Regions from separate parts of the Mesorhizobium sp. Cs1299R1N1 genome, predicted to be linked through region 1. Evidence: predicted binding sites of a transcription regulator. Region 1 holds the regulator's gene; the other holds the start of a gene.
The links. Region 1 encodes PhoB, which activates phosphate uptake and scavenging genes when phosphate is short. Its sites were predicted from a motif close to TGTCATNNANCTGTCAT; they were not measured.
Positions count from the first base shown of each region.

Region 2: O7A70_RS07080 (acid phosphatase) is a predicted target of PhoB. The motif match lies at 5,920-5,936, and genes of this name have one in related genera.

Region 1 covers NZ_JAPYKR010000014.1:95,883-111,537, reverse strand. Annotated here, with positions in the region: gene xylF (D-xylose ABC transporter substrate-binding protein) at 1-537, opposite strand, end outside; gene O7A70_RS27060 (ROK family protein) at 810-2,057, shown strand; gene phoB (phosphate regulon transcriptional regulator PhoB) at 2,060-2,749, opposite strand; gene phoU (phosphate signaling complex protein PhoU) at 2,769-3,476, opposite strand; gene pstB (phosphate ABC transporter ATP-binding protein PstB) at 3,502-4,305, opposite strand; gene pstA (phosphate ABC transporter permease PstA) at 4,302-5,153, opposite strand; gene pstC (phosphate ABC transporter permease subunit PstC) at 5,157-6,140, opposite strand; gene pstS (phosphate ABC transporter substrate-binding protein PstS) at 6,207-7,262, opposite strand; gene O7A70_RS27025 (PAS domain-containing protein) at 7,801-12,351, opposite strand; gene O7A70_RS27020 (DUF2865 domain-containing protein) at 12,982-13,902, opposite strand; gene O7A70_RS27015 (hypothetical protein) at 14,220-14,435, shown strand; gene O7A70_RS27010 (cell envelope integrity protein TolA) at 14,525-14,893, opposite strand; tRNA gene O7A70_RS27005 (tRNA-Glu) at 15,420-15,494, opposite strand; gene O7A70_RS27000 (VOC family protein) at 15,585-15,655, opposite strand, start outside.
Region 2 covers NZ_JAPYKR010000003.1:47,200-62,854, reverse strand. Annotated here, with positions in the region: gene ychF (redox-regulated ATPase YchF) at 85-1,188, shown strand; gene O7A70_RS07105 (HAD family hydrolase) at 1,241-1,912, shown strand; gene O7A70_RS07100 (MaoC family dehydratase) at 2,029-2,499, shown strand; gene O7A70_RS07095 (MaoC family dehydratase) at 2,496-2,954, shown strand; gene O7A70_RS07090 (adenine phosphoribosyltransferase) at 3,126-3,671, opposite strand; gene O7A70_RS07085 (alpha-hydroxy acid oxidase) at 3,860-5,005, opposite strand; gene O7A70_RS07080 (acid phosphatase) at 5,180-5,875, opposite strand; gene O7A70_RS07075 (cytochrome c1) at 6,026-6,898, opposite strand; gene O7A70_RS07070 (cytochrome b) at 6,926-8,227, opposite strand; gene petA (ubiquinol-cytochrome c reductase iron-sulfur subunit) at 8,244-8,804, opposite strand; gene O7A70_RS07060 (cupin domain-containing protein) at 9,118-9,462, shown strand; gene O7A70_RS07055 (alpha/beta fold hydrolase) at 9,546-9,866, shown strand; gene O7A70_RS07050 (alpha/beta fold hydrolase) at 9,818-10,429, shown strand; gene O7A70_RS07045 (DUF6665 family protein) at 10,410-10,721, opposite strand; gene O7A70_RS07040 (GNAT family N-acetyltransferase) at 10,723-11,214, opposite strand; gene O7A70_RS07035 (ABC transporter ATP-binding protein) at 11,219-13,102, opposite strand; gene O7A70_RS07030 (ABC transporter ATP-binding protein) at 13,113-14,999, opposite strand; gene O7A70_RS07025 (hypothetical protein) at 15,029-15,550, opposite strand.

The sequences.
Region 1 (15,655 bases):
GCCGCTGTCGATGGCTTCCTTCAGCACTTCCATCGAGCCCGAGAACAGGAAGTCGGCATTCGGGTCGGCACCCGAGCCCTTGATGAAGACGTAATTGCCTTCAGGCTTCACCTTGAACACCTCGCGAGCCTGCATGCGGCCGACTTCCTTGTTGTCGAAGGTCAGGTAGAAGACGTCCTTGTTTTCGATCAGGCGGTCATAGCCGACGACCGGAATGCCCTCGTCGAGCGCCTTCTGCACCGCTGGGCCGATGGCCGAAGCATCCTGCGCCAGGATGATCAGCGAATTGGCGCCCTGCGAAATCAGGCTTTCGACATCGGTCAGCTGCTTGCCGGGATTGGACTGCGCATCGGCGGAAATGTACTTGTCGCCCGCGGCCTCGATCGCCTTCTTCATGGCGGCCTCGTCGGTCTTCCAGCGCTCTTCCTGGAAATTCGACCACGAAACGCCGATGACCTTGTCCTTCGCCTGCGCCACCGACGCCAGCGTCAGCGACATGGCGACACCCGCCAGGATGGCGACTGTGAATCTCTTCATGATATATCCTCCCTGCGCCGCGTATGGCGCGACCAAACTGGCCCGAAGGCCGGCACAAAGGCCCTATTTTTTCGAGCCTCGAAAAAACACTGATCCATCGTCGGAACACTGTCAACATCGATTCTGATGGATTTTGAGGTGCCGGGAACCTTTTTTCGAGTCCCGCAATAAATAAATGACAGCTCCTGCCGCTTCTGCCAGTATTCGATCCGTTGCCGGAGATGTTCGAGGGGGGTGTCAAGAACCGCGGCGACGGGGAGGATGTGGGAAGCATGTCGGTCGGAATCCGCCACGACGATCTGCGCCGGCGCAACCGCGCCATGGTGATTGCAGCCGTGCGTCAGGGTGGTCAGCCCTCGCGCACCGAGATCGCCGCCACCACCGGCCTCAGCCACTCGACCATATCGGCGATATCAGCCGACCTGATCGACGAGGGTATCCTGACCGAAGGCAAGCCGAACGAGGCCGGTTTACTGAAACGCGGCCGGCCGCAGGTTGGCCTTGGCCTCAACCCCGAGGCGGCGGCTGTGATGACCGTGGTGCTGTCGCTGAATTTCCTGTCCGTCGCCGTCATCGATTATTCCGGCCAGGTGGTCGCCGAGGAACAGCGCCGGCTGGACACGCTGACCATGTCGCGCGAGGCGCTGATCGGCGAATGCACGGCAATAGTGCGGCGGCGCCTCGAGGACCCCGATCTCGACGTCCGTAGTATTGCCCGCATCGCACTGGCGATCCAGGGCATCACCGACACCGAGGCGCGTGCGATGCTGTGGTCGCCGATCACGCCGCAGACGGACATTCCCTTCGCCGACATACTTGAAGCCGAGTTCGGCATCCCCGCCACCATGGAGAACGACTGCAACATGATGGCGGTGGCGCTGCGCTGGCGCGACCCCGAACGCTACCGCGACGACTTCATCGCCATCCTGCTCTCGCACGGCATCGGCATGGGCCTGGTGCTGAAGGGCGAGTTGTTCACCGGGACGCATTCATCGGGAGGCGAGTTCGGCCACATGATCCATCGCCCGGGAGGCGCACTCTGCCGCTGCGGGCGGCGCGGCTGCGTCGAGGCCTATGCCGGCAACTACGCCATCTGGCGCAACGCCAGGCAGCTTGGCGAGGACGCCGAACCGGTCGCGGATGTCAGCGATGCGCAGATGCGGGCACTCGCCGCGACGGCAAGGGAGAAAGACGGACCGGAGCGCGAAGCCTATCGCAAGGCCGGCGAGGCGCTGGGCTATGGGCTGGGCAGCCTGTTCGCGCTGATCGATCCCGCACCCGTCGCCATGGTCGGCGTCAGCGCCGCCGCCTTCGACCTGATCGAGCCGGCCTTGCGCGAGGCCATCGCCCAGACCGCCGGCGGCCAGCATTCGGAATCGATTTCCTTCGACACCGAGCCGAACGAGCTGCCGCTCATCCGCGAAGGTTGCGCCATGCGCGCATTGACCTTCGTGGACCAGGAGATTTTCGCGCCGGGCGTGCTGGCGAGGCCCGGCGTTCCGGGCAAGAATGTAGCCTGATTTCAGTCTTCCCTGATCGCGTAGCCCGCGCCGCGAATGGTGCGGATCACGTCCGGCATGCGGCCGTTGTTGACCGCCTTGCGCAGCCGGCCGACATGCACGTCCACGGTGCGTTCATCGATATAGATCGTCTCGCCCCAGACGTTGTCGAGCAGCTGGCTGCGCGAGAACACGCGGCCGGGATGACGCATCATGAATTCGAGCAGGCGGAACTCGGTCGGTCCGAGCCGGATCTCGCTCTTCTTGCGATAGACCCGGTGCGATTCCCGGTCGAGCACGATGTCGCCGACCTTGAGCACGCTGGACAGCACTTCCGGCTTGGCGCGGCGCAGCAGCGCCTTGACCCGGGCCATGAATTCCGGCGTCGAGAATGGCTTGACCAGATAGTCGTCGGCGCCGGTCGAGAGGCCGCGCACGCGGTCGCTCTCCTCGCCGCGCGCCGTCAGCATGATGATCGGCAGCCTCTCGGTCTCGGGCCGCATTCGCAGGCGCCGACAGAGTTCGATGCCGGAAACCGCCGGCACCATCCAGTCGAGCACCAGGAGGTCGGGCACGTTCTCCTGGAGGCGGATCTCGGCTTCGTCGCCGCGTGTCACCACCTCGACCTGGTAGCCTTCCGATTCCAGATTGTAGCGGAGGAGCACGCCGAGCGGCTCCTCGTCCTCCACCACCATGATGCGTGGCGCGATCATCGATTGATCATCCCTGCCGTCAAGCCGCTGGCACCGACATCGCCGTCTCGTCCTGCTTCGGACGGTTGGCGGGCAGTTGCGTGCCGGTCAGCACATAATATGCATTCTCGGCAATGTTGGTCACGTGGTCGCCGATGCGTTCGAGATTCTTGGCGCAGAACAAAAGATGCGTGCAAGCCGTGATGTTGCGCGGATCCTCCATCATGTAGGTCAGGAGTTCGCGGAACACCGATGTGTATTTGACATCGATGCGTTCGTCGTCATTCCTGAGCTTGGCGAGCGCGGCGGCATCGCCGGCCGCGTATTCCTCGACCACGCCCTGCACCTGGATCAGCACCAGCTGCGCCATGGAGTCGATCGAATGCGACAGGTCGCGCGGCGTGGCGGAGAGGCCGACGGAGCCGACGCGCTTGGCAATGTTCTTGGCAAGGTCGCCGATGCGCTCGAGATCGCCTGCCATCCGGATCGAGCCGACGACATGACGCAGATCGTCGGCCATCGGCTGGCGCTTGGCGATCAGGGTGATGGCGCGGTCGTCGAGTTCGCGCTGGCGCGCGTCCATGATGGCGTCGTCGGAGACGACCCGCTGTGCCAGCGCGTTATCGGAATTCAGCAGCGCCTTGGTGGCGCCGCCGACCATCGTGCCGGCGAGATCGCCCATGTCGCTGATCAGCCTGCTGATCTGTCCGAGATCCTCGTCGAAGGCTGCGACTGTATGTTCGGCCATGATCCTGGTCCTCGTATGCGTGATATCAGCCGAAGCGGCCGGTGATGTAGTCCTGCGTGCGCTTCTCGCGAGGCGACGTGAAGATCTTCTCGGTCTTGTCGAATTCGACCAGTTCGCCCAGATACATGAAAGCCGTCTGGCGTGACACGCGCGCCGCCTGCTGCATATTGTGGGTGACGATGACGATCGTGTAGTCGGCCTGCAACTCGTCGATCAGTTCCTCGATCTTGGCGGTCGACAGCGGATCGAGCGCCGAGGCCGGCTCGTCGAGCAGGATGACCTCCGGCTTCACCGCCACGGTGCGGGCGATGCAAAGACGCTGCTGCTGGCCGCCCGACAGGCTGAGACCGCTGGCGTTCAGCTTGTCCTTGACCTCGGTCCACAATGCGGCGCGCTTCAGCGCCTGCTCGACACGGCCGTCCATCTCGGCCTTGCTGATCTTCTCATAGAGCCTGACGCCGAAAGCGATGTTCTCATAGATCGACATCGGGAACGGCGTCGGCTTCTGGAACACCATGCCGATCTTGGTCCGCAGCAGGTTGAGATCCTGCGAACGATCGAGAACGTTCTGGCCGTCGAGCAGCACCTGGCCCTCGGCGGTCTGCTTGGGGTAGAGTTCGTAGATGCGGTTGAAGACGCGCAGCAGCGTCGACTTTCCGCAACCCGACGGACCGATGAAGGCCGTCACGCTGCGCTCGGGCAGCGACAACGTGATGTCCTTCAGCGCCTTCGACTGGCCGTAGTAGAAATTGAGGTTCTTGACCTCGATCTTCGCCTTGGCGGCTGCCTCGGCGGCAATCGTCATGTCTGGAGACAACATCTGGCTCATTTGTCCTCTCTGCGTCCGGTCAGGCTGCGCGCAAAGATGCTGAGCGCGAGAACCGTCAATGTGATTATGAGTGCGCCGGTCCAGGCCAGCTGCTGCCATTCCTCATAGGGGCTGAGAGCGAACTGGAAGATGGTGACCGGCAGGCTGGCCATCGGCGCGTTGAGATTGCTCGACCAGAACTGGTTGTTGAGCGCGGTGAAGAGCAGCGGCGCCGTCTCGCCGGAGATACGGGCGATCGACAGCAATATGCCGGTGACGATGCCGGAAAGTGCTGCACGGTAAGCCACTGATTTGATGACCACCCAGCGCGGCGCGCCGATCGCGGTTCCGGCTTCGCGCAAGGCGTTCGGCACCAGGTTGAGCATGTCCTCGGTAGTGCGCACGACCACGGGGATGACCAGGATGGCCAGCGCGACGGCGCCGGCGATCGCCGAGAAATGCCCCATCGGCCGCACCATCAATTCGTAGACGAACAGGCCGATGATGATCGACGGCGCCGACAGCAGGATGTCGTTGATGAAGCGCACCACGGTGGTGAGTTTCGAGAAGCGGCCATATTCGGCCATATAGGTGCCGGCCAGAACACCGATTGGCGTGCCGACGATAACGGCGATGACGGTCATCACCACGCTGCCATAGATAGCGTTCAGCAGGCCGCCGGCATCGCCGGGGGGCGGCGTCATCTGCGTGAACACATCAAGGGAGAGCCCGGCTGCGCCTTTGTAGACCAGAGCGCCGAGGATCAGTGCCAGCCAGGCAAGCCCGATGCCCGCGGCGGCGACGCACAGCGTCATCATCACCGAGTTTCTGGTCTTGCGGCGGCTGTGAAGCGACGAGGCTGTCGACATCGGTCAGGCTCCGGTGCGGGCGTCGATGCGCATCAGCATGTAACGTGCGATGGCAAGGATGAGGAAGGTGATGACGAACAGGATCAAGCCGAGCGCCACCAGCGAGGACGTGTAGAGGTCGCCGACGGCTTCGGTGAATTCATTGGCGATGGTCGCGGAGATTGTCGTTGCCGGCGCGAACAGCGAGGTCGAGATGCGGTGCGCATTACCGATCACGAAGGTCACCGCCATGGTTTCGCCGAGCGCGCGGCCAAGGCCAAGCATGACGCCGCCCATGATGCCGATGCGGGTGTAAGGGATGACGACGCGACGTGTCACTTCCCAGGTCGTGCAGCCAATGCCGTAGGCGGACTCCTTCAGCACCGGCGGCACCGTGTCGAACACGTCCTTGGTGATCGAGGTGATGAAGGGCAGCACCATGATGGCGAGGATCAGCGACGAGGTCAGCAGGCCGATGCCGTAGGGCGGACCGGCAAACAGGCTGCCAAGGCCGGGAATGCCATGGAAAACACTGATGATGAAGGGTTGCACAGTCGTCTGCAGGAACGGCGCCAGGACGAACAGGCCCCAGATGCCGTAGATGATCGAAGGAATGCCGGCCAGCAGTTCCACCGCCATGCCGATTGGGCGCCGAAGCGGGCGCGGGCAAAGCTCGGTGAGAAAAATGGCAATGCCGATGCCGAGCGGCACGGCGATCAGGATGGCGATGGCCGATGTGACAATGGTGCCATAGATAGGCGCCAGGGCGCCGAATTTCTCCGTCACCGGGTTCCAGCTCTCGCTGGTCAGAAACGAGAAGCCGAAGGTCGACAGTGCCTGCCAGGAACCGGCAAACAACGAGATGGCGACGCCGCCAAGCAGCACCAGCACGAGAATGGCGGCGGCGCGGGTCAGCCCATGGAAGATCGAATCTGTTAACGCGAAGCGTCTGACGATGACGTCGCGCGAGCCCTTAATGGCTGGCAAGGCTTCCTGGACAGCACTCATGTCAAGCTCGGCTCTTTGTGTTGAGAAAAAGGAGCGCCGCGTGAAGCGGCGCTCCTTAGGGTGATGTTACTCGCCAGCGAAGACCGGCTTGCCACCGGCCTGGATGTCGGCCTTCCACGAAGCCTTGATCAGGTCGACGACGCTGTCGGGGATCGACACGTAGTCGAGCGCCTTGGCGGTTTCCTTGCCGTCCTTATAGGCCCAGGCAAAGAACTTCAGCGCTTCGCCGGTGGCAGCGGCATCGTCCGGAGCCTTGTGGATCAGCACCCAGGTCGAGGCGGCGATCGGCCAGGTGGCGTCGCCGGGCTCGTTGGTGATGATGACGTTGAAGTTCTTCGCGCCCTTGAAGTCGGCATTCGAAGCGGCGGCGCCGAAGGATTCGAGCGACGGCTCGACAACCTTGCCGGCTGCATTCACCATCTTGGAGTAGGACAGCTTGTTCTGCTTGGCATAGGCATATTCGACGTAGCCGATGCCGCCGTCGGTCTGCTTGACGGTGTTGGCAACGCCTTCGCTGCCCTTGGCGCCGACGCCGGTCGGCCATTCGACGGCCGTGTCCGAACCAACCTTGTCCTTCCAGTCGGGCGACAGTTTCACCAGGTAGTCGGTGAAGTTGAAGGTCGTGCCCGAACCGTCCGAGCGATGCACGACCGCGATCGCGGTCGACGGCAGGGTGAGCGAGGGGTTCAGCGCCTTGATCGCGGCGTCGTCCCAGGTGGTGATGGCGCCGAGATAGATCTGGGCCAGCGTCTTGCCGTCGAGGACCAGTTCGCCCGGCTTGATGCCCGTGAGGTTGACGATCGGCACGATGCCGCCCATCACCATCGGGAACTGCACGAGGCCGTTCTTTTCGAGGTCTGCGTCGGACATCGGCTTGTCGGTGGCGCCGAAGGTCACGGTCTTGGCGATGACCTGCTTGATGCCGCCGCCGGAGCCGATCGACTGGTAGTTGAGGCCGATGCCGGTGTCCTTCTTGTAGGTGTCGGCCCATTTGGCGAACACCGGATAGATGAAGGTCGAGCCGGCGCCGGAAAGATCAGCTGCCATTGCTGCGGAAAGGGTGAGGGTGGACGCCGCAGCCATTGCAATCGCAACGGCCGCCGAGCGGATGAAATGTCTCATGTGGCCTGCTCCTGTTCGGAAGATGGTCTCTCGGCGCCACTTCTTTCCGGCGCCCGCTGAGGCCAATAGCCTTGGATTATAACAGTCGCATGACAGTTTCATGTCAGCCCGGTAACGCGTCGCCGGCACCGGGAAAAGCACCGGTGTCGGGCGCTTCGCGGCGCGGTCCGAGTTTACCGCCGGAATCAGGGGCTTGAGCCGTTCGACGGGTGAAAGCACCCGGAATTCGACGGGGGCTTTCCCAAGTGAAGAAAATCCGGACGGGAGCGCGTTGCTCGCAGCCAGAGCGTGTCATGGCCGGGCCATCGCCAAAAACAGGTCCGTTGGGGTAGAGTGACACTGTTTCTTGCAGGCGGTCGCTGCTCCCGCCCGTAACTGAGAAGAGCGGAATTCGATTTTGCTATTGTTCCGGCTGGACACCATCTTTGATATGGCGCGATCGCACCATAGTCACTGCACGCGGAGGTAGCGGCAAATCCCGTGCTGATTCCCTCGATTTGCCTCACTGGATCCTAAATCCAGGCGACGCGGGCGGGCGCTATCCCGCGTTGCGATGGACCTGACGGCCGGCGCCGACCCAACGCTCGACCTTCTCGAGCAGGGCCTTGGGGCTGATCGGCTTGGGCAGATAGTCGTCCATGCCCGCCTCCAGGCAGCGTTCGCGGTCCCCCTTGAGCGCATGCGCGGTGACGCCGACGATCGGCACATGCGTACCGGTTTCCTGCTCCAGCAGGCGGATCGCGGCCGTCGCTTCGAGACCGCTCATCTCCGGCATCGAGACATCCATCAGGATCATGCACGGATTGAGCGTGCCGAAGGCGTCGAGTGCCTTGCGGCCATTGCCGACGATCTCGAAACCGTAGCCGGTCTCGCCGAGGATCTGGGTGAAGACCATCTGGTTCACCTCATTGTCCTCGGCCACGAGGATATCCAGCCTGTGCCCGCCCCCGGTGGCAGGCAGCCTGGGACGAACCGGCGGCGGCTGCAGCTGCGCGCGCTGCTCGGAAGGCGCCAGGGGCGACCGCGGGGTAATCTCGAGCGCCTCGCCCGCTGGCGGCTGAACGGCCTGGTCGTTGGTGGCGTGGCGATGGCGCTGGATGGTCGCGACCAGGGTCTCCAGGAGTACCGAGGAGCGTGCTGGCTTGATCAACTGCGCGTCGATGCCGAGATCGCGGTAGCTGGTGTTGGCAAGCGACTGGTCGACCGAGGTCAGCATGATGATCGGCGTGTCCGCGAGGCCCTCGGTGTTGCGCACGATGCGCGCCATTTCGGCGCCGCTCATCTCAGGCATCTGATAGTCGAGCACGACACAATCCACCGCCACGCCATAGGCTGCCGCGGCGATCAGCACCTTGAGACCTTCCGCGCCGCTTTCGGCCGCGCAGGAATCGAACGTCCACGAGGTCATCTGCTCGGTCAGGATGGCGCGGTTGACGGCATTGTCGTCGACGATCAGCACGCGCGCGCCCGTCACGTCCACCGGCGTGATGCGCTGCCCGTTCTGCTGCCCGGCCCCCGGCAGCGTCACCGTGAACCAGAAGGTCGACCCCTTGCCTTCGGCGCTCTCGACGCCAATGTCGCCACCCATCAGGTCGACCAGCCGCGAGGTGATGGCAAGGCCAAGCCCGGTGCCCTCGTGGCGCCTTGTCGACGACGTGTCGACCTGGCTGAATTTCTCGAACACCAGTTTCAGTTTTTCCTCGGGGATGCCGATGCCGGTGTCGGTGACCGAAATCGTCAGCCTGGTTCCCGTCGGAACCCGTTCGCCGGTCACATCGACCAGCACATGGCCTTCTTCGGTGAACTTCACCGCATTGCCGAGCAGGTTGGTGACGATTTGCCGGATGCGGCCGACATCGCCGATGAACAGGCTCTCGAGCCGCGGCTCGATGCGCACGATGAGCTCGAGGTCCTTTTCCTTGGCCCGCGTAGACACCAGCGTCGCCACGTCCTCGATCGCCTCGGCGAGATTGAAGGGCGCCGGGTCGAGCACCAGCTGGCCGGCATCGATCTTGGAGAAATCCAGGATGTCGTTGATGATGGTCAACAGCGCATTGCCCGATTTGACGATGATGTCGGTGAATGTCTTCTGCTTCGGGTCGAGATTGGATTTGGCCAGCAGTTCAGCCATGCCCAGCACGCCATTCATCGGCGTGCGGATCTCGTGGCTCATATTGGCGAGGAATTCCGACTTGGCGCGGTCGGCGAGCACGGCGCGCTGACGCGCTTCGCTGAGCTCCGCCTCGCGCTGCTTCAGTTCCGTGATGTCGGTCGTCGAACCGATCAAATAGAGTGAACCGTCGGAGGCGATCATTGCGCCCTTGCGGGCGAACTGATGCCTGACGCTGCCGTCGGGAAGGCGCACCGTCTCCTCGATCTCCTGGGTCTCGCCGGTACGCAGCACGGCGAGATCGCTGGCCACGAAGGCCTCGCCATCAGGCCCGAAGATCTCGACGTCGGTGTTGCCGATCGCCTCCTGCTTGCTGAAGCCGGTGAGGTCGCACCAGCCCTTGTTGACATAGAACTGCCTGAGATCGGAGCGCTTGGCGTAGATCGACACCGGTACATTGTCGATCAGGCTGCGGAACACCTCGTTCTCGCGCATGCTCTCTTCCAGAGCTTGCTCGCGTGCCTTGACGTAGGTGATGTCGGTGCTGGAGCCGACCAGATGCACCGATCCGTCCGTGGCCACCAGGCGGCTCTTGCGCGTCACCAACTGCCGCACCGTTCCGTCACGATGGGTGACGGGCTCCTCGACCTCACGCACATTGCCGTTCGTCACGACATCGGTGTCGTCCTGGCTGAAGCCCTCTGCTTCCTCGCCGCTGAACAGCTGGCGGTCGGTCCGGCCGATGACATCGTCCTTGGCGAGACCGGTCAGCGCGCACCAGGCCTTGTTGACGAATTCGATGCTCAGGTCCTGCGCCTTGATGAAGGCGGCTACCGGCAACTCGTCCATGACATGCCGGAAGAGATCGATCTGGCGCATCGAGTGATGAAGCGCGGCCTCGCGGCTCTTCAGGTCGGTGATGTCGACGCGCACGCCGATGAAGGTGCCGTCTCCGGTGCGCATGTCGTAGACCTGGTACCAGCGTCCATCCCCATTGAGGCGCTCATAGGAGGAATTCGGCAGGCGGTAACGCGCCAGGATGCCATCAAGCCAGCGTTCGGAATCGACTTCGTAGAGGCTGTCGATCCCAGGATCGCCGCTCGACCGGAAATAGCCGACCGAATGGCCGAACTCCAGCGCTTCGCGGAACGTGCGGCCGGGCTGCCAGAACGGCTTCAGCGCCGGCAGCGAATCCTGCAGCCTGTGGTTGGCGAAGACGAACTTGTCGTCCCGGTCGTAGATGATAACGCCTGCCGGCAGCGATTCCAGCACGCTGGCGAGATGCTTGCGCGCATCTTCGGCTTCGGTCTCGCGCCGCTTCATGTCGGAGATATCGAAGAGAAAGCCGGCGACATAGTCGCGACCGCTTGCCATGCGGACGCGGTTCTTCCTGACGATGCGCGAACGGCTGGCGCCGTCGGCCTCGAAGCTTTCTTCCACTTCATATTGCCGCCCGCCAGCCAGCACCTCACGTTCGCTGCTTTCGAACAGCGCGACGTCGGCCGGCCCGAGGAAATCGCCTCCCGGCCTGCCAAGCATGGCTTGCGGCGCCTGCTTGAACAGCGCCGCGAAGGCCTCGTTGACGAAGACGAAGCGCAGATTGTCGTCCTTGACGAAGATCGGATCCTTGACGCCGTTGATCACGGCCTCCGCCAGCCGCGCCTTCTCCAGTGCTTCGGCAAGTTCAGCCTCGCGGTCCTTCATGTCGGTGATATCGACGTAGGAAATGAACCGCTTGCCGCCGGCCAGCGCCGCCATCGACGAGATCAGCGTCCGGCCGTCATTGCGCGGGAACTGCCGCGATCCGGCTGTGCCGGCTCTGATTTCAGCCTCGCGTTCGGCGACATGCCGCTGCCATGTCGCGTCGTCCGAACCATAGGGGTCTATGTCGCGGCTCGCGTCCATCAGATCGCGGAAGCTGCAGCCGATCTCGGCGCGCCGGGCGTCGATCTGCCAGAAATCGTAAAAGGCGCGGTTGATGACCTCGGCACGCATGTCGGCATCGAGGACGAGGACACCGATCGGCATCTGATCGACCATGGTGCGGAGATTGGCGAATGTCTCGGCGATCTTGGCGTTGGCATTCTCGATCTCCGCGTCACGACGCTTGACCTCGGTGACCTCATAGTAGGTCAGCAGCCGCTTGCCTCCCGACAGAGCCGTGACCGAGAACATCATGGTCCGCCCGTCGGTGTGGACAAACTCCCGAGGTGCGACGGTACCGCCCCTGATCTCCTCGATGCGAGTGGCGAGGTAGCGCTGCCATTGCTCTTCGTCGATGTCGCCATAGATGCCGTTGCGGCGGTTGAGTTCCATCAAAAGGCTGAACGGCGCTCCAACCGTCACGGCCCCATCCGGAATCCTGGAGAGGTCGCGATAGGCCTTGTTGACGATCAGCGTGTCGAGCCCGGCATCCAGAAGCACGACGCCCATATGCATGGCGTCCATCGTCCGCTCGAGATCGGCAAGATGCTGGACGGGCTCGCCGCCAGCCGGCGGCTCCATATCCTCGAAGGCGCTGGCCAGCGCGGTGACATTGCGGCCTATGCCGCGATAGCCGGCAAATTTTCCGTCACTGTCGAAACGCGGGAAACCTGACGTCAGCACCCAGCGGCAGTCGGGGCGGCCACCCTTCAGTTCGTAGACGAAGTCGCGGAACGGCCGGTGCGCCTGCAAGTCCTCCAGATGGGCTGCCGCGCTGCGGTTGCCCTTCCGGACCTGACTGAGAAAATCGAACCGGAACCGGCCAAGCACATCAGCCGGATCGATGCCCGTCGCAGCCTGATAGTCTTGAGAAAGCCAGGAAAAGCGAAGCTCCGCGTCGGTTTCCCAGGTCCAGTCCGAAGCCGCTTCGACGAGCTGGCGAAGCGCGCCGGCGCGATCCATGTCTACGCCGGACGATCCATCACCGCCATGCGCGGCTGCCTTGCCGGGCTCGCGCTTGCCGCGCGCGCCGATTGCTTCGTTCGATTCCGCCATGCTGTCCCCACCCCGAAAATCAAGGCCGAACCCTCCCTCCGCGGTTCGTCGGCGGAATGTGCCGCAGAAGCATTAACGATCCGCTAACCTTAACGGCGCAACCGGCCTGTTCCTGCTGCGTTATTCCGTCCGGTTGTGGCGCGCGGCAAGGCCGCGCTATAAGCATGCGCAGGGGTGTTGCTAATGTATGGACGAATAGGGCCTTTCTTGGTGGGCGTGGCGCTGCTTTTCGGCGGCGGCTGCTCGCGCAGCTATGACGGCACGGTCATCATCCCGCGGCCGCTCGACGCCAGGCGTATCTGGGACCGGCCTCCGCCCAATGTCGATTACCAGCCGCAGGTCGACAACGGCGCCTTTCCGGGGCCGCCACAACCCCCCGGACAGGTTTCCGAGCGCAAGGCCCTGAAACCTGCGCCGCACAGACGGCATCAGACCAGGGCGTCACCGCCGCCTTCCCCGTCATCGGACTCCGAAAAGCAATTGGCATGCAGGAACGTGAGCGCGCCCGGCCAAAGGGTTCGCATGGTCTGCGAATAGAAGTTCGGCGTTTGACAGTGTCGCCAGACCGCTCCCGCGAACAATGTCCTATAGCGACGCCGCGCCCTTCCTCGGTTGCTTGGCCCCAGCCTGTCATTCAGCCGGGAAGAAGGCGGGACCGACCACACGCACGGTGCGCTTGCCGGGCTCGATCGACTGGAGCTGAGCGGCACCCGGAGCCTCGATGTCGGTTTCTGGAATTGCCGCGACGCTGCCGAAGTCCGGCTTTGCCTGAGGCAACGGGATGATTGCATTGGTCATGTTCGTGGGCGTCACCGTCCTAGCCCTCAGTTCGGCAACCCGCTGATAATAACGCTTGACGTCGCAGGCCTTGAAATTGGCATCGTCACGATACCGGAAAGCGGCCGGCAACTCGGTGTACGGTTTGCGCGTGTCGAGCGCCACCATGCTGTCGGTTTCCTGGCTGATATCGCTCAGCGTGTAGAGATCGACCGCCGGATCATCGCAGATGTAACGGCATTGATCGGCCATTTCCTTGAGATCGCGGTTGCCGGCGAATTGCGACTTTGGCGCGGGGAAGAAATACCCATCCGAAAGGCGTACGCAAAACAGCATCGCATTGCCGCCGGTCGTGGCCCCGGCCGCTGCCGTCGTGGATTTCGCCTTCGGCGCCGGGCGCTCCTGCTTTACCCCCGATGAACAGCTGAGCGCCGCGAACCGCGCCTGCAGACCCGAATTGTCACGGCCGGAATTGGACGCAGCCGCGATCTGGCGCTGCACCTCCGTCCGGTTTCGAGCGAGGTCGGCACAAGCGTTGAAGAAGCCGCCCGCGGCACTTTGCGCGGTGCACTTGCGCTGCCTCTCCAGGCCCTGGACCGCCGCGAGCTGGCGACGAAGCTGAGCCAGTGCCGGGCTCACGCCTCCGCCGCGGGCAGCGGACAGCAATTGACTTTTGATCGCACCACAACTGTCCGCGTAGGAAGATGTCGTGCCGGACGCAAACGCAGCGACCGTTGCCAGCGCGATCATCATGGAAAGACAGAAACGGGTCATCTGAACGCCATGATCCTTGTTGCCGATAGTCCGGAACTACGCTCTTTCGACTTGGGCAAACTTTCACTAAATGAGCTATACCTAATATTTTAAGACTTCTGACCTGAACAGACCTTCATCTAGTGTAGTATAATCCTGCATGTAAATTCCATATTACATTTTTATTTCAAGATTGAGACGAACCGGGAAGCAACGGAGACAGATCCGCGGCTGTCGGCAGGCCGATGCGTCGAGCCATGCGATCAATCGGGCGTTACCGGTCTCTGCCTTGAAACCTTTGCTCGTGCTGCTGCGTTGAGGGGCGAAGGAGAACGCAGATGTCGATCCACTTCACGGTGTCGGAACTGACAAGAAACCTTCTTCACTCTCTCGGGCGGGATCACGAGCGTGGCCCACGGCCGCTCAACCCCGAGCAAAACCTGTTGCTCGAGTGCTATCTGGCCGGGCAGATTCCTGAATCGGCCTGGAGCGACTATGTCTTTGAAACACCGGATCTGGCACGGCATGCCGAAGTACGGCGCCTGAGCCGTTGATTTGGGGAAAGACGCCCGACGCAGCTCTCCGATTCAGACGAACCAGCCACGCTGATGCCCACCCCATGGCAGATTTTTTAGGCGCGCCGCTACTGCTTGGGCGAAACGAATTGCAGCGTGAACACGTTGCCGGCAATTCCTCGTGACAGCTCCGGCGATAAACTCAGCGGCGTGCAATTCTTCACCGCCGTTATTGCCGCCTCGATGAACGACTGACGCGCCTTGTCGTCGCCGGCCACCTTGACGGCGGTTGGTCGCGGCACGCCGATCAGAGTACCGTCGCGCTTGAAACTGAAGCTCAGGGTTACAGTCGAATTCCCGGCGTCGGCGGGCGGCGTCCAGCACGACTGGATCGCGGCCCCGACATCGTCCATGGTGTTGAGCGTTGCGGCAACCGATGCGCATACGACACCTGTCGATATCACGCCCGCAATCACCAGCTTTGCAACGCCTTTCATCGCATGCCTCATCGTCACGACCAGCCGGCAATCCGCGTCGGACTGCCGGAATCGATGGTAGGGCCGATACGGGCAATGGCAATATCCCTCGCCAAAAAGTTGTTCGGAGAGAGCCGACTGCGAAGCCGCCCGGGCGACTGACCGAGACCGATGCGAGCCAATGCCGAAAACAAAAAGGCCGGCACTGAGCCGACCTTTCCTTTCCGCCTCGACAGTTGCGCCAGTACATCCGTGGTCGCGGGCCGAAAGCGAATTGTCTCCAGTAGACAGGCTATTGGTAAACCAAACCTTAACGTGCCTGCCGTCCCACGCACCAAGTCAGGATTCGATAGCCGTGAAGGCCATCATCTTGCGGTAGGATGGCCCAGGCGACCGCCCTGAACTCGGCTTCCGGCAGGTGGATTCGGGCATGGGAACTGCCGGTTTTTCACGGGGCATCGTGCACTCTTTCGAGGCATGCCGAGCCCATGCAGGTGCTGGTCCGAACTTGTTGGATTGTCTGGAGGGCAACGACCGGGCCGCTGCTTGGTACGCCCAAGGGGAATCGAACCCCTGTTCCCGCCGTGAGAGGGCGGTGTCCTGACCGCTAGACGATGGGCGCGTTCAAGAAGGGGCGATATAGGCTGGCGGCTGGGAAAAAGCAACTGGGGTTCGGCGGCTTTGCAGCATCGAACGAAAAACCGCCCACAAGCTAGCGTTTCGGCTCGATCAGGTCCCAGAGATTGCCGTTGAGATCGGCGAAAACGGCCACGGTGCCGTAGG
Region 2 (15,655 bases), on a different contig from region 1:
TGGCCTTACAGGGCTTGACGTTCCTAACCCCTATCGCCCATAGCCCTCATCAAATTTCGCTTTTTCCCGATAGGACCGGACAAAATGGGTTTCAAATGCGGCATCGTTGGCTTGCCCAATGTCGGCAAGTCGACGCTCTTCAACGCGCTGACGAGGACGGCCGCCGCGCAGGCCGCCAACTATCCCTTCTGCACCATAGAACCGAACACCGGCGAGGTGGCGGTGCCTGATCCGCGCCTGCAGAAGATCGCCGAGGTCGCCAAATCGAAGGAGGTCATCCCGACGCGCATCTCCTTCGTCGACATTGCCGGCCTGGTGCGCGGCGCCTCCAAGGGCGAAGGGCTGGGCAACCAGTTCCTCGCCAACATCCGCGAGGTCGATGCCATCGTGCATGTGCTGCGCTGCTTCGAGGATGACGACATCACCCATGTCGAGGGCCGCATCGACCCTGTCGCCGACGCCGAGACGGTCGAGACCGAGCTGATGCTCGCCGACCTCGACAGCATCGAGCGCCGCATCGTCCAGATCCGCAAGCGCGCGGGCAGCAAGGACAAGGAAGCGACGACCATATTGCCGATGATGGAGGCGGCACTCGAGCTGCTGCAGGCCGGCAAGCCGACCCGCATACTGCTCAAGGGGATTTCGGCGGAGGACCTGCGCATCCTGCAGGGCCTGAACCTCTTGACCTCGCATCCCGTGCTCTATGTCTGCAACGTCGCCGAGGTCGATGCCGCGACCGGCAACGAGCACACCAGGGCCGTGGAGAAGATGGCCACCGCGCAGGGCGCCGGCACCGTGGTGATCTCGGCCGCGATCGAGGCCGAAGTCGCCCAGCTCTCGGACGAGGAAGAGATGGAGTTCCTGTCCTCGCTTGGGCTCGACGAGCCTGGCCTGAACAAGGTCATCCGCGCCGGCTACGACCTGTTGCATCTGATCACCTATTTCACCGCCGGTCCGAAGGAAACGCGCGCCTGGACCATCCACAAGGGCGACAAGGCCCCACAGGCCGCCGGCGTCATCCACACCGACTTCGAACGCGGCTTCATCCGCGCCCAGACCATCGCCTACAACGACTTCGTCACGCTGGGCGGCGAAGTGGCGGCCAAGGAAGCCGGCAAGGCACGCGACGAAGGCAAGGAATACGTCGTCCAGGACGGCGACGTCATGATGTTCAAGTTCAACACGTGAGCCGAGACGACACTCCACCACTTAGAAATGCGAATGCAGGGTTTTGTCCAAAGTGTCGTCTGTGAAATTGGTAATATTCGATTGTGACGGCGTGCTGGTGAACAGCGAGGAGATATATCAAGCAGCCGAACTTGAGTATCTGGCATCGGCAGGGCTCATTTTCGAATCGGACGTTTATAAACAGACCTTTATGGGATTATCTCCCACTACGTGGCAGGCAAAGCTCGAAGCAATTGGCCAGGAGCGAGCTAAGCCACTCTCTCCGCGCTTTTTTGAGCAGTTGGCTGACTACACTAGCCAACGCTTGCAGAAATATTTGGCGGCCTTGCCGGGCGCACAGAATGTAATCAACCGGCTCTCCGCGTCGCGATGTGTGGCATCGAGCACACCACTCGCCAGGTTGCATTGGAAACTCGAAGTTACTGGCCTTATCGACCTTTTCGATCCTTATATCTTTTCGTCAGACATGGTCGCCAACGGAAAGCCGGAACCAGACCTGTTTTTGCACGCGGCAGATACGATGGGTGTTCATCCAGATGAATGCGTCGTGATCGAGGATAGTGTGAACGGCGTCTTGGCGGGCAAGGCAGCGGGTATGCGCGTCATCGGATTTACCGCCGGCAATCATTGCACCGGAAGTCATGGCGTTGCCCTATCGCGACATGGTGCGGATTGCCTCGTTGGAGCATACGCAGACCTGGAGGTCGCGCTGGCCGATATCTAGCGGGCCCGATCGCGCCGGCTGGCTCAGCAGAAAGGGCTTGACCAAACCGCCCGCGGCCTGCATCCGAGTTTTCCGATCCAAAGGGATCGCGCATTCTACAACCGGATTTGCAGACCATGACCGGAAAGACATGGGCGTATGAGGACTTCGTCGAAGGGGCCAAGTTCGACCTCGGCACCAAACAGGTGAGCGCGGCCGAGATCGTCGAGTTCGCCAGCGAATTCGACGCCCAGCCGATGCATCTCGACGAGGAGGCCGGCAAGGCCAGCATCCTCGGTGGCCTCTCGGCTTCGGGTTGGCACACCTGCGCCATGTTCATGCGCATGCTGTGCGATGCCTTCCTGCTGGACTCCACCTGTCAGGGCGCGCCCGGCGTCGATCAGGTCAAATGGAAGAAGCCGGTGCTCGCCGGCGATACGCTGCGGGGCAACCTCGTGGTTCTGGCCAGGCGCCTGTCGAAGTCGAAGCCGCAACTCGGCTTCGTGACCATGCGCAGCGAACTCGTCAACCAGCGCGGCGAAAGCGTCTTCGAGCTGGAGAACTCCGTCATGTTCCTGACGCGCGATGCCGCGGGGAATGCGTCATGACGCTGGATGAATTCTTCCGCATCGGCACGACCGTCACACTCGGTTCGCACACTTTCGAACCTGAGGCGATCAAGGCGTTCGCCCGCAAATACGACCCGCAGATTTTTCATATCGACGAGGAGGCGGCGAGGAAGAGCGTGCTCGGCGGGCTCTGCGCTTCCGGCTGGCACACCGCGGCCATCTGGATGAAGCTGAACCTGGAGACCCGCCTGGACGCCGAAGGCTGGGACGGCCCGGTGCCCGAATTCGGCCCCTCGCCCGGATTCAAGAACCTGAAATGGCTGAAGCCCGTCTACGCCGGGCAAACCATCACCTTCACCCGCACGGCGCTTTCCCACCGCCCCATCGCGTCCCGCCCCGGCTGGCGGTTGCTGGCGCTGCTCTGCGAGGCCTCCGATTCGACCGGCGGCAAGGTGCTGGAATTCGAAAGTGCGGTGCTGGTGAGGGTTGGGTAGCGCAGGCGCTTCTTCCTTCTCCCCATGTGGGAGAAGGTGGATTGCCGCGCAGCGGCAAGACGGATGAGGGGTGTTCCAGCGGAGTGGGGCCTTGGCGTTCCCTGGAACACCCCTCATCCGACCTCGCTTCGCGAGGCCACCTTCTCCCACAGGGGGAGAAGGAAGAAATGCTCAATGCCCCTCGAAGCCGATCAGCGTCCGCACCGGCACGCCGAGCGCTTCGAGCTTCGCGCGCCCGCCCAGATCCGGCAGGTCGATGACAAAGCAGGCGGCGAGAATATCCGCCCCGATCTGGCGCAGCAGCCTGACCGCCGCTTCCGCCGTGCCGCCGGTGGCGATCAGATCGTCGACCAGGATCACCTTCTCGCCGGGCGCGACGCCGTCCTTGTGCATTTCCATCTCGTCCAGCCCGTATTCCAGGCTGTAGGCGACGCGCACGGTCTCATAAGGCAGCTTGCCCTTCTTGCGGATCGGTACGAAGCCGGCCGAGAGCTGGTGAGCGACGGCGCCGCCCAGGATAAAGCCGCGCGCTTCGATGCCGGCGATCTTGTCGATCTTCTGCCCGGCATAGGGATGCACCAACTCGTCGATGGCGCGGCGGAAAGCGCGTGCGTTGCCGAGCAGCGTGGTGATGTCGCGAAACAGGATGCCGGGCCTCGGATAGTCCGGGATGGTGCGGATCGACGCCAGCAGCGTGTCTTCGAGCGAGGATTTCATGAAGCAGCTCCGGATGATCCAGCTGACAGAAGCGAAACGGCGCGGGGGCCGATCGTAACCCGGCGCGACCGACAACGGCTAGCGCGATGTGACGGTCGAGACAAGCGCATCCGGCAAAGGATTGCTCCGACTGGCGTAAGGATTTTCGGCCACGCGCTGCCTGTCATTCCCAGCCGCTTGCCGGCTGATCACCGGAAGCGCAGGTTCTCGCGCGATAATTGTCCGATCGAACTGCAGCCCATCAGCTTCATGCCACGCTCGATCTCGACCCGCATCTGTTCCAGCGCCCGTTCGACGCCCGGCTGGCCGGCCGCCGCCAGCGGGAACAGGTAGTATCGGCCGATGCCGACCGCCTTGGCGCCGAGCGACAGCGCCTTTAGCACATGCGTGCCGCGCTGCACGCCACCGTCCATGATGATGTCGATCTGGTCGCCGACGGCGTCCACGATCTCGGCAAGTTGGTCGAACGCCGACCGGGAGCCGTCCAGCTGACGGCCGCCATGGTTTGACAGCACGATGCCGCTGCAGCCGATCTCGACGGCGCGTTTGGCATCCTCCACCGACATGACGCCCTTGAGGCAGAACGGCCCTGACCACAGGTCGACCATCTCGGCGACATCATCCCAAGTCATCGAAGGGTCGAGCATCTCGGTGAAGTAGCGGCTGATCGACATCGTGCCGCCGCCCATGTCGACATGCTCGTCGAGCTGCGGCAGCTTGAAGCCCTCATGAGTGAAATAGTTGATTGCCCAGGCAGGCTTCAACGCGAACTGCGCCATTCCGGCAAGATTGAGCTTGAAGGGAATGGCAAAGCCGGTACGCTTGTCGCGCTCGCGATTTCCCCCGGTGATGCTGTCGACGGTCAGCATCATGACCTCGACGCCGACAGCCTTCGCCCGCTGTATCATCGCCCGGTTGAGGCCGCGATCCTTGTGGAAATAGAACTGGTAGATCTGCGGACCGCTGCCGATCTTGCGCGTTTCCTCGATGCTGACGGTGCCGAGCGATGAAACGCCGAACATTGTGCCGTACTTGGCGGAAGCCCTGGCGACCGCGCGTTCGCCGTGATGGTGGAACAGCCGCTGCAGGGCGGTCGGCGAACAGTAGAAGGGCATCGCCAGTTTCTGGCCCATGACAGTCACCGACATGTCGATCTCGCTCACCCCGCGCAGGACGTTGGGAACGAGGTCGCAGGTCTCGAAGCTTTGGGTGTTGCGGCGATAGGTGACCTCATCGTCGGCCGCGCCATCGATGTAATTGAAGATCGGCCCCGGGAGCCGCCGCTGCGCCATGCGACGGAAATCGGAAAAGTTGTGACAGTCCTGCAGCCGCATCATCGAATCCAAACGCCATATCAGGACGGCCCCTCGCAGCCGCTCATGCATTCGAATATCAATCCGGTGTCGCCGTGCCAACGGCCTAAATGCAAGCTGTGCGTTGGCGGGGCAGCAGGCATAAAAAGGGGCGCCTGGAGCCCCTTTCCATCGAAATCGACCGCTGGCGAAAGCTTACATGCCGAGATCGGAACGAAGCTCCGCCCTGGCCACTTCGTACTCGGCCTTGAAGTCATCGCGGTTGAGCAGGACCGCGGCGATGACGCTGCCGGAAATCTTGCCCATCTCGACGTCGGACGGATAGTGGATGCCGCCGACGATGCGGTTATGGGCGAACTCGGCCGCGCGCGCCATGATCTGGGCACGCCTTTCCGGAACCATGTCAGACAGGATGATGCCCATCATCGTGCCGACGGTCGCATGGCCCGACGGCCAGGAACCGGAGCTCGACAGCTTCACCACCGGCTTCACGAGGTCGCTGAGCTGGTGCGGACGCGGGCGCTTCCAGACGTCCTTCGCCGGATCGACGACGGCGCCTTCGGTCTCCACCACGCGATCGAAGAAGGCGCTGAATTTCGGCAGCTTGTCCTTGTTGAAATTCGGTCCCATGACGTCGGCGAAACGCCAGACGTTTTCCTCGGCATCGGCGATGGCGCGGGCTTCCATTTCGGGTGTGCGCGTGACTTGCATGGTCAGCACCTCGCCAAGCTCGGCCTTGGTCTCGGCCGAATCATTTGCTGGCGGCGGCGGCAGGATCATCGCCAGGTCGACGTCCTTGTTGGTGATGAAGGGCTTTGCGTCTTCGGCGCGGGCCGTGGAACCAACGACGAGCAGCAGCAGGCCTGCCGCTAGCGATGCGTATCTTTTCATGGGCGTGATCCTTTGATGAGAGCGCCGCAGGATCGCGATGTGTGGTGACGGCTATGTGACACCGCCGAGACGTGGCGGCGCAATCCACCTCAAAAGCAGAAAAGGGCGCCTCGCGGCGCCCTTTTCTTGAATTTCAGATTGCGGCATCGCTCAATGCGCGACGGCTTCCCACACCTTGCGCTTGGTCATGTAGACCAGGGCGCCGAACAGAAGCAGGAACACCAGCACGCGGAAGCCCATCTTCTTGCGGTCTTCCATGTGCGGCTCGGCCGCCCATGTCAGGAAGGCAGCCACGTCGCGGGAATACTGGTCGATGGTCTGCGGCGACCCGTCGTCATAGGTCACCTGGCCGTCGGAGAGCGGCTTGGGCATCTTCAGCGACACGGCGGACATGAAATACGGGTTGTAGTGCGTGCCTTCCGGGATGACCATTCCGGCCGGCGGCGTCTGGTCGTAGCCGGTCAGCAGCGAATGGATATAGTCGGGGCCGCCCGCGTCATACTGGGTGAAGATATCGAAGACGAACTGGGGAAAGCCGCGCTCGACGCCGCGCGCCTTGGCCAGCAGCGACATATCCGGCGGCGGCGCGCCGCCATTGGAGGCAGCGGCGGCTTCCTCATTGGCGAACGGCGCCGGGAAATGATCGGACGGCTTGCCGGGACGGTCGAACATGTCGCCGGCATCGTTGGGGCCGTCGTGGATGGTGTATTCGGCTGACAGCGTCTTGATCTGTGCGTCGCTATAGCCGAGGTCCGACAGCGTGCGGAACGCCACCAGGTTCATCGAATGGCAGGCCGAGCAGACTTCCTTGTAGACCTTCAGGCCGCGCTGCAGCTGCGCCTTGTCATAGGTGCCTAATGGGCCGGTGAAGCTCCAGCTCATTTCCTTCGGCTCGTTGATCGGGAAATGCGTCGGTGCCGCCGCGTTGTGGGCCTCTTCGGCCGCGAACGCCCAAGTGCCTGCTACTCCGGTGCCGGCGGCCACAAGGCCGATCAGCGCCAGCGAGGTGAGAATCTTCTTCATGCCAAATCCCCTTAGATTCTCTACCGCTCAGCCCTTGGTCTCAGGTGCTGCGGTGGCGCCCACCGGATGTCCGCTGCCACCCTTGTTCTTCTCCAGCACCGCCTCGGTGATCGAGTTCGGCAGCCTGCGCGGTGTCTCGATCAGACCAAGAACCGGCAGGATGATGAGGAAGAAGGCGAAGTAGAACAGCGTCGCCATCTGCGCCATGAACACATAGCTGCCTTCCGCCGGCTGCGAGCCCAGCCAGCCCAGCAGGATGGCATCGGCCACGAACAGCCAGAAGAACAGCTTGTACCAGGGCCTGTAGACCGCCGAGCGCACCTTGGACGTGTCGAGCCACGGCACCAGGAACAGCATGACGATGGCGCCGAACATGCACAGCACGCCGCCGAGCTTGGAATTGATCGGCCCGACATTGAAGGTGATGGCGCGCAGGATCGCGTAGAACGGCAGGAAGTACCATTCCGGGACGATATGGGCCGGAGTCTTCAGCGGGTTGGCGACCGTGTAGTTGTCCGGATGGCCGAGGTAGTTCGGCAGGTAGAAGACGAAATAGGCGAAGACGAACAGGAACACGATCATGCCGAACGCGTCCTTGATGGTCGCGTAGGGGGTGAAGGCGACGGTGTCGGTCTTCGATTTGACCTCGATGCCGGTCGGGTTCGACTGGCCGACGACGTGCAGCGCCCAGACGTGCAGCACCACGACGCCGGCGATCATGAACGGCAGCAGGTAATGCAGCGCGAAGAAGCGGTTCAGCGTCGGATTGTCGACGGCGAAGCCGCCGAGCAGCAGCTGCTGGATCCAGTCGCCGACCAGCGGAATGGCGCTGAAGAAGCCGGTGATGACGGTGGCGCCCCAGAAGCTCATCTGCCCCCATGGCAGCACATAGCCCATGAAGCCGGTCGCCATCATCAGAAGGTAGATGATGCAGCCGAGGATCCACAGAAGCTCGCGCGGCGCCTTGTAGGAGCCGTAATAAAGACCGCGGAAGATGTGCAGGTAGACGGCGATGAAGAAGAACGAGGCGCCGTTGGCATGCATATAGCGCAACAGCCATCCCGAATTCACGTCGCGCATGATCTTCTCGACCGAACTGAAGGCGAGATTGGTGTCGGCCGTATAGTGCATGGCCAGCACGATGCCGGTCAGGATCTGCGCCACCAGCATGATCGCCAGGATGCCGCCGAAGGTCCACATATAGTTCAGGTTGCGCGGCACCGGATAGGCGATGAAGCTGTCATAGACCATCCTGGGCAGCGGCATGCGGGCGTCGAACCAGCGTTCGATACCGGTCTTCGGCGTATAGGTCGAGTGTCCCTCGCTCATCGAAATATCCCCTGCCTCAACCGATAAGGAGTTTGGTGTCGGAAACGAACTTGAATACCGGAATCGCCATGTTCTCCGGCGCCGGGCCTTTGCGGATGCGGCCGGCAGTGTCGTATTGCGAGCCATGGCACGGGCAGAACCAGCCGCCGAAATCGCCTTCCTGGCCGAGCGGAATGCAGCCCAGATGGGTGCAGACCTGGACCATCACCATCCAGGCTTCCTTGCCGGGCGTGGTGCGGTTGGCGTCGGTCGCCGGCGCATCGGATGGCAAATTGGCGTTGCGCGCGATCGGATCCTTGAGATCGGAGAGGCTGACGGCCTCGCCGTCCTTCATTTCCTTCTCGGTGCGGTTGCGCACCACGACCGGCTTGCCGCGCCACTTGACGATCAGCGAGCTGCCAGGCGTCAGCGAAGAGACATCGACCTCGACCGAAGCGAGCGCCAGGGTCGAGGCGTCGGGGCGCATCTGGTCGATGAACGGCCAGGCGACGGCACCGGCACCGACCACGGCGGCCATGCCGGTAGCGACGTAGAGAAAATCTCGACGGTTGGGATCGTGGATGTCGGTTGCGCTCACGGGTGCCTGATCCTTTCGCCTCTTCCGCGCCGGTGGCCGAGCCTTGTCCCCGCTCAATCACGCCAACCCGACAGCGCATGGCGAACAGGCTAGCGAATTCCTCCGGCATTTGGACTTCGGTTTATGCGTGAAGCCCGTTTTTGTCCAGACGGGTGAAGGCACAAGGGCAGATTGTCGCGGGGACAAAATACCCTGTCGCCGGGCGGGACGGCCAGGCGCGGCGAAAGGCGGCTAAACAGCCGGGAAACAACCGCAAATCCGATGCCTGGCTTCGCCTCGACACGGAGCATCGGCGTGATCTATCCTTGGCCGCATGGCGCATGTCATCGATCGCGAGGAATGGGCTGTTCGTTCCAACCACTGGAAGGGCGAACTGCAATGCGGCGCCTACGGCTCGAACTCCTGCCTGATCTTCAACTACCTGCCCGACGTCGGCGGCGGCCCGCGGCTGCACGCTCATCCCTATGCGGAGATCTTCATCATCCGCCAGGGTACCGCCTTGTTCACGGTCGGCGACCAGGAAATCGAGGCCACCGCCGGTCAGATCGTCATCGTGCCGCCGCACACGCCGCACAAATTCACCAATCTCGGCCCGGGTCCGCTGGAAACGACCGACATCCACGAGAACGGCAGCTTCATAACCGAATGGCTGGAGTAATTCCTGCATAACCCTGGCGGCTTCCCGGTCGGCGCCTAGATCTACGGCATGGGAGCCAAACGCAAAGCCGCCAGGGCCAGGACATGCAAACCTCGACCATCGAAATCGAAGGGCTGAGCATTGCCCTGCGCGAGGCAGGCCCTGCAGGAGCGCCGGCTTTCCTCCTGTTGCACGGATGGCCGCAAAGCTCCTACGCCTTCGAGCGGGTGATCGGCCGGTTGGCGGCCGACTACCGGGTCGTCGCCCCTGACCTGCCCTGCATCGGCGGCTCGCAAGGCCTGCCCGGGGCTGGCGACAAGAGAACCCTGGCGAGACTGATGAGAGGCGTCGCAGAGACTTGCGGACTACGCCAGCTGTGGCCGCCGGCCATGATGTCGGCGGCCAGATCGTGTTTGCCTTGTTGAGAGACCATCCGGACATCCTTTCCGGCGCGGCGATCATGGATGTCGTCATTCCAGGCATCGCGCCGTGGGAGAAGGTCATTCGCGATCCGCGGATCTGGCACTTCGCGTTCCATGCCGTCCCGGCGTTGCCGGAAACGCTGGTCAGCGGCCATCAGAGCGCTTATTTCGACTTCTTCTTCAATGTGCTTTCGAAGGATCGAGCCTCGATCCCTGACGACGCCAGGGAAATCTACGCCAAGGCCTATTCACGGCCGGAAAGCCTCCAGGCGGGGTTCGACTGGTATCGTGCCTTTCCCGAGGATGCCAAGGTCAATGCCGCGCGGCCCGCGAAACCGATTGCGGTTCCGGTGCTGTATCTGAGGGGTGCGGCCGAGTCCGGCGCCATCGGCGACTATGTCGATGGCCTGCGCGCAGCCGGGCTCTCAAATGTCGAGGGCGACATCATAGCCGGCAGCGGACACTTCGTTGCCGATGAAAATCCCGAAGCGCTTGCCGCCCGCCTGGCGCGCTTCCACAGGGAAATCAGCGCGGCAAGCTCCAACTCTACATGGCGCCAAGCCTGACCAGCACGGCTTTCGGGATGTTGTATTCGCGGATTACGGCGTCATGCTTGCGAAAGCCGCACAATTCGCGCTGGATGAAATAGCCATGCACCGCGGCGGCGGCCTCCTTGAGCAGACGGGGGCGCAACTTGTCGTCGCCATTGTCACGCAGCCGGGCCAAGGTTTCTTCCACGCGCCGTCCCGCGCGACCGAGTGCCGCCGCCTTCTCGGCGAGGATTTCATGGCCAAGGGCGTCGAAGGCCGCGTCGGCGGCCGACGCGCCGGCAAGATGAGATGGCGGACGCAAGGACATTTCAGTTCTCCTTCCCGAGCACCATGCGGTGGGTGACGAAGTCTTCGCCTTCCACGCGCTGAAAACCAAGCCGTTCATAAAAACCGGAGGCTTCCGGCGGCGCGCGGGTGTTCAACACAGCGAAATATTGGCCGGCCTGGCCGATCACGGTCTCGACCAGCATGCGGCCAAGGCCGTTGCGGCGGTGGCGCGCACTGACAAACAGGTGCCGGACCCGGCCCTGGTCCCTGCCCTCGAAGTAGGGATCGATGTTCAGCCCGCACACGCCAGCGAGTTCCCGGCCATGCCACATCCCGAACAGTCCCTCGCCCCGCTTCAGGAACTTGTTGCGACCGCTTGCCCAGCCATCGCCCAGGCGCACCAGCATCCAGTAGCCTTCCAGCCGGCTCTCTTCCTTCAACGCGTCGAAGGCCGCCACGGTTGGTCGCAAACGCTTGAGGACATAGCCGATTTCTGGGCCGATCTCTGGGCCGACCTCTGGCGATCCACCCATGCGCCTACTCCGCCGGCCGCGTCTCTTCCAGCACGCTTTCCTCGTGATAGAGGAAGCCGCCGGACTGGCGCTTCCACAGCCGGGCATAGAGCCCGTCGAGCGCCACCAGTTCGTCATGCGTGCCTTGCTCGACGATGCGGCCGCCGTCGAGTACCACAAGGCGATCCAAGGCCGCGATCGTCGACAGCCGGTGCGCGATGGCGATCACGGTCTTGTTCTCCATCAGCCGCGTCAGATTCTCCTGGATCGCCGCCTCGATGTCGGAATCGAGCGCCGACGTCGCCTCGTCAAGAATCAGGATCGGCGCATCCTTGAGGAAGACGCGGGCGATCGCCACGCGCTGGCGCTGGCCGCCCGACAGTTTGACGCCGCGCTCGCCGACGAAGGCCTCGTAGCCCTGGCGATCCCTGTTGTCGCGCAAGGTCAGGATGAATTCATGGGCCTCGGCCTTCCTGGCCGCCGCGATCACCTGCGCGTCGGTCGCATCGGGCATGCCGAGCTTGATGTTGTCGCGCAGCGACCGATGAAACAGAGCGGTGTCCTGGCTGACGACGCCGATATTGGCGCGCAGCGAATTCTGCGTCACACCGGAGACGTCCTGGCCGTCGATCGTGATCCGGCCGCTTTCGAGATCGTAGAGGCGCAGGATCAGGTTGGCCAGCGTCGTCTTGCCGGCGCCCGATGGCCCGACCAGCCCGACCTTCTCGCCCGGCTTGACGACAAGGTCGATGCCGTTCAGCACGCCAAACCCCTTGCCGTAGTGGAATTCGACATTCTTCACGTCGATGCGTCCGCCCGTCAGCACCAGCTCTTTCGCGCCCGGTGCGTCGGTCAGGCCGAGCGGCTGCGAGATCAGCGCCTTGGAGTTCTCCAGCACGCCAAGGTTTCGCAAGATACCGTTCATCTGCATCATCAGCCGGCCGAGCAGCATGTTGAGGCGCAGCACCAGCGACAGCGTGAAGGCGACGGCGCCGACGGTGATCGAGCCCTCGACCCAGAGATAGACGGCAAAGCAGCCGATCGCCGTGATCATGATGCCCGACAGCGTCGTCAACGCCATGCGCACGCCGGTCAACCGGCGGGTGAAGGGACGCAATGCGTCGAGATAGATGTCGAAGCCGTTCCTGATGTAGCGGTCGTCTCCGTCGGCCGCGAACAGTTTCAGTGTCTGTACATTGGAATAGGAATCGACGATGCGGCCATTGATCATCGAGCCCGCCTCGGCCGTCGCTTCGGCGTGCTTGCGGATAGCCGGCAGATAGCGCTTGGCCAGAAATCCGAAGGCGGTGATCCAGATCACCACCAGCACCGCGAGCCTGAGGTCGAGCCCCGCGACCAGCGCCAGCGTCGTCACCGTATAGACGATCATGAACCAGACGACCTCGATGAAGCTTTCCATCAGGTCGCCGGTCGCCTGCCCGGCCTGCCAGACTTTCGTCGCGATCCGGCCGGCGAAATCGTTCTGGAAGAAGGCATAGGACTGGCGCGAGACGTGCCGGTGCGCCTGCCAGCGCACCAGATTGTAGAAGCCGGGCGTGATCGTCTGTTCGTCGACCAGCGCCGACAGCCCGACGACCACGGTGCGGATGACCAGCACCACCGCGACCATGAACATAAGTTCGGGGCCGGCGGCGGTCCACAGCGCGTGCCAGCTCCGCTCGCCGGGCAACTGGTCGAGAATATCGACCAGCCGTCCGACGAAATAGAACAGGCCGGCCTCGACCAGCGGCGCGATGCCGCCGATGACCAGCATGGCGAAGAAGGCGAACTTCGCCTGCCCGACATAGTGCCGGAGGAAGCCGGCGACGCTGGCCGGTGGCCGAAGGTTCGCCGGCTCCCTGAACGGGTAGACCCAGGTCTCGAACCAGCGGTAGACGGCTGTCATCATGCGGCGGCCATCATTCTGCGGCTTGCCCCTTCACAACTGCGTCGTTGGCGGCGTCGACCGGGCCGTCTTCGAGCAGGAATCCACCCGACTGGCGCTGCCAGAGCTGCGCGTAGAGCCCGCCTCCGGCGATCAGTTCCTCGTGCGAACCCTCCTCGATGACGCGGCCCTGGTCCATCACGACGAGCCTGTCCATCGCCGCGATGGTCGACAGCCGGTGCGCGATGGCGATGACGGTCTTGCCCTGCATAAGCCTGTAGAGATTCTCCTGGATGGCGGCTTCCGCCTCGGAATCGAGCGCCGACGTCGCCTCGTCAAGGATAAGTATGGGCGCGTCCTTCAACATAACGCGAGCAATGGCGATGCGTTGCCGCTGGCCGCCGGACAGTTTGACGCCACGGTCGCCGACATAGGCATCGAAGCCCTGGCGGCCGCTATGGTCCGAAAGCGCCGATATGAAATCAAGCGCCTCTGCCCGCCGCGCCGCCTCGACAAGCATGTCGTCGCTGGCATCGGGCCGGCCATAAAGGATGTTCTCGCGCACCGAACGATGGAGCAGCGAGGTGTCCTGTGTGACCATGCCGATCTGGGCGCGCAGCGAATCCTGCTTCACGCCGGCGATCTCCTGGCCGTCGATCAGGATCCGGCCGGACTCCAGATCGTAGAAGCGCAAGAGGAGATTGACCAGCGTCGACTTGCCGGCACCCGAGCGTCCGACAATGCCGACCTTTTCGCCCGGCTTCACCGTCAGCGACAGGTTTTCGATGACGCCCTTCTGCTTGCCGTAGTGGAAGCGGATGTCCTCGAAGCGGATATCGCCTTTGGAAACGCTGATCTCCTTGGCATCCGGCCTGTCCTCGACGAGGCGCGGCAGCGAAATGGAGGCAATGCCATCCTGCACCGTGCCGATATTCTCGAACAGGCCCGACATTTCCCACATGATCCACTGCGACATGCCCCACATCCGGAGCACCAGGCCGATGACCACTGCGACCGCGCCGATCGTCACCGCTTGCCCCATCCACAGCCACAGCGAGATGGCGGTGACCGAGAACAGCAGCAGCGCGTTCAGTATGTAGAGCGAGCCGAACAGCACCGTCACCAGCCGCATGGACCGGTAGACCGTGTCGAGGAAGCCCATCATGCCTTCCCTGGCGAAGGCGGCCTCGCGGCGCGAATGGGAAAACAGCTTGACCGTCTGGATGTTGGTGTAGCTGTCGACGACGCGGCCGGTCATGGTCGAGCGCGCATTGGCCTGCTCCTCGCCGACCTTGCCCAGGCGCGGGATGAAAAAGCGCAGCAACAGGATGTAGCCGACCAGCCAGACGCCGAGCGGCGCCGCCAGCCGCCAGTCGGCCGAACCGACGATCAACAGCATGCCGAGGAAATAGACGATGACGTAGTTCAGGACGTCGATCACCTTGATGACGCATTCGCGCACGGCGAGCGCGGTCTGCATCAGCTTGGTGGCGATGCGGCCGGCGAATTCGTCCTGATAGAAGCTCATCGATTGCTTGAGCAGGTAGCGATGCACCTGCCAACGGATGCGCATGGGATAGTTGCCCATCAGCGTCTGCTGGTTGAGCAGCGAATGCAGCCAAACCGTGCCGGGCAGCGCAAACAAGACGATGAAGGCCATGCCGGCGAGCTTCCAGCCCTCCGTCTGCAGGAAGGTCTCGCGGTTCTGCCCCGACAGCCAGTCGACAATGCGGCCGAGGAAGCCGAACATCCACACTTCCGCGATGGCGATGGCCGCCACCAGCACCGCATCGACAAGGATATAGGGCCATGCCCCGCGTGTATAATGCAGGCAGAAGGCAACCAGCGTCTTGGGCGGCTCGACCGGTTCCGCGGCCGGGAACGGATCGAGCCTTCTTTCAAACCAGCTAAACAACAACATAGGGCATGCCTGTAAAATCTGTTTTCCGCTTACGCGGCTTGGCGACGTACAAAGTCCTCGGACCGCATGGCATCGAGGGCCGACGCTCCGGAATCATCCGGAGCGTCGGCCCTGCTTCGCGCTATATAGGGGCTCGCCGGCTTTTCGCCGACAGGCACCTTTGTCGATCCTGACGACACGGTGCCACCAGTCCGGTTCTTCGCGCCCGGCCGGATCAGCCGGACGATCCGGCGCACCAGCGACGGCCGGCTCGGATCGGGAACCGCGTGCGAGAAATCGACATCCGGCAGCATGCCGCGATGCGGACGCCGGCGCACTTCGGCATGAACCGCCGACGAATAGGTCTCGCCGATCAGCAGCGCCCAGGTCGGCAGCCGGTGGATATGCAGGCTCCTCGAGCCCGGTATTCTGTAGGGATCGAACATCGGTCCGTCCTCCGTGTGAAAATAGAGATGAAAAGGATGATCGACATCGTGCCGCGGGATCGGCGGCGGATCAGTCGGGACGCGTTGGGACGGGGCCATCGGCCCCTTCGGCAGCTTGAAAAACATCGCAGGATTCCTTCGAAGACCAGGGTATGGTTTCGGCGGAAATCGGTGCGGAAGTGTCTAAAAGATCAGGAGAAACGTCGTACCGAAACCGCCAGGGCGCAAGTA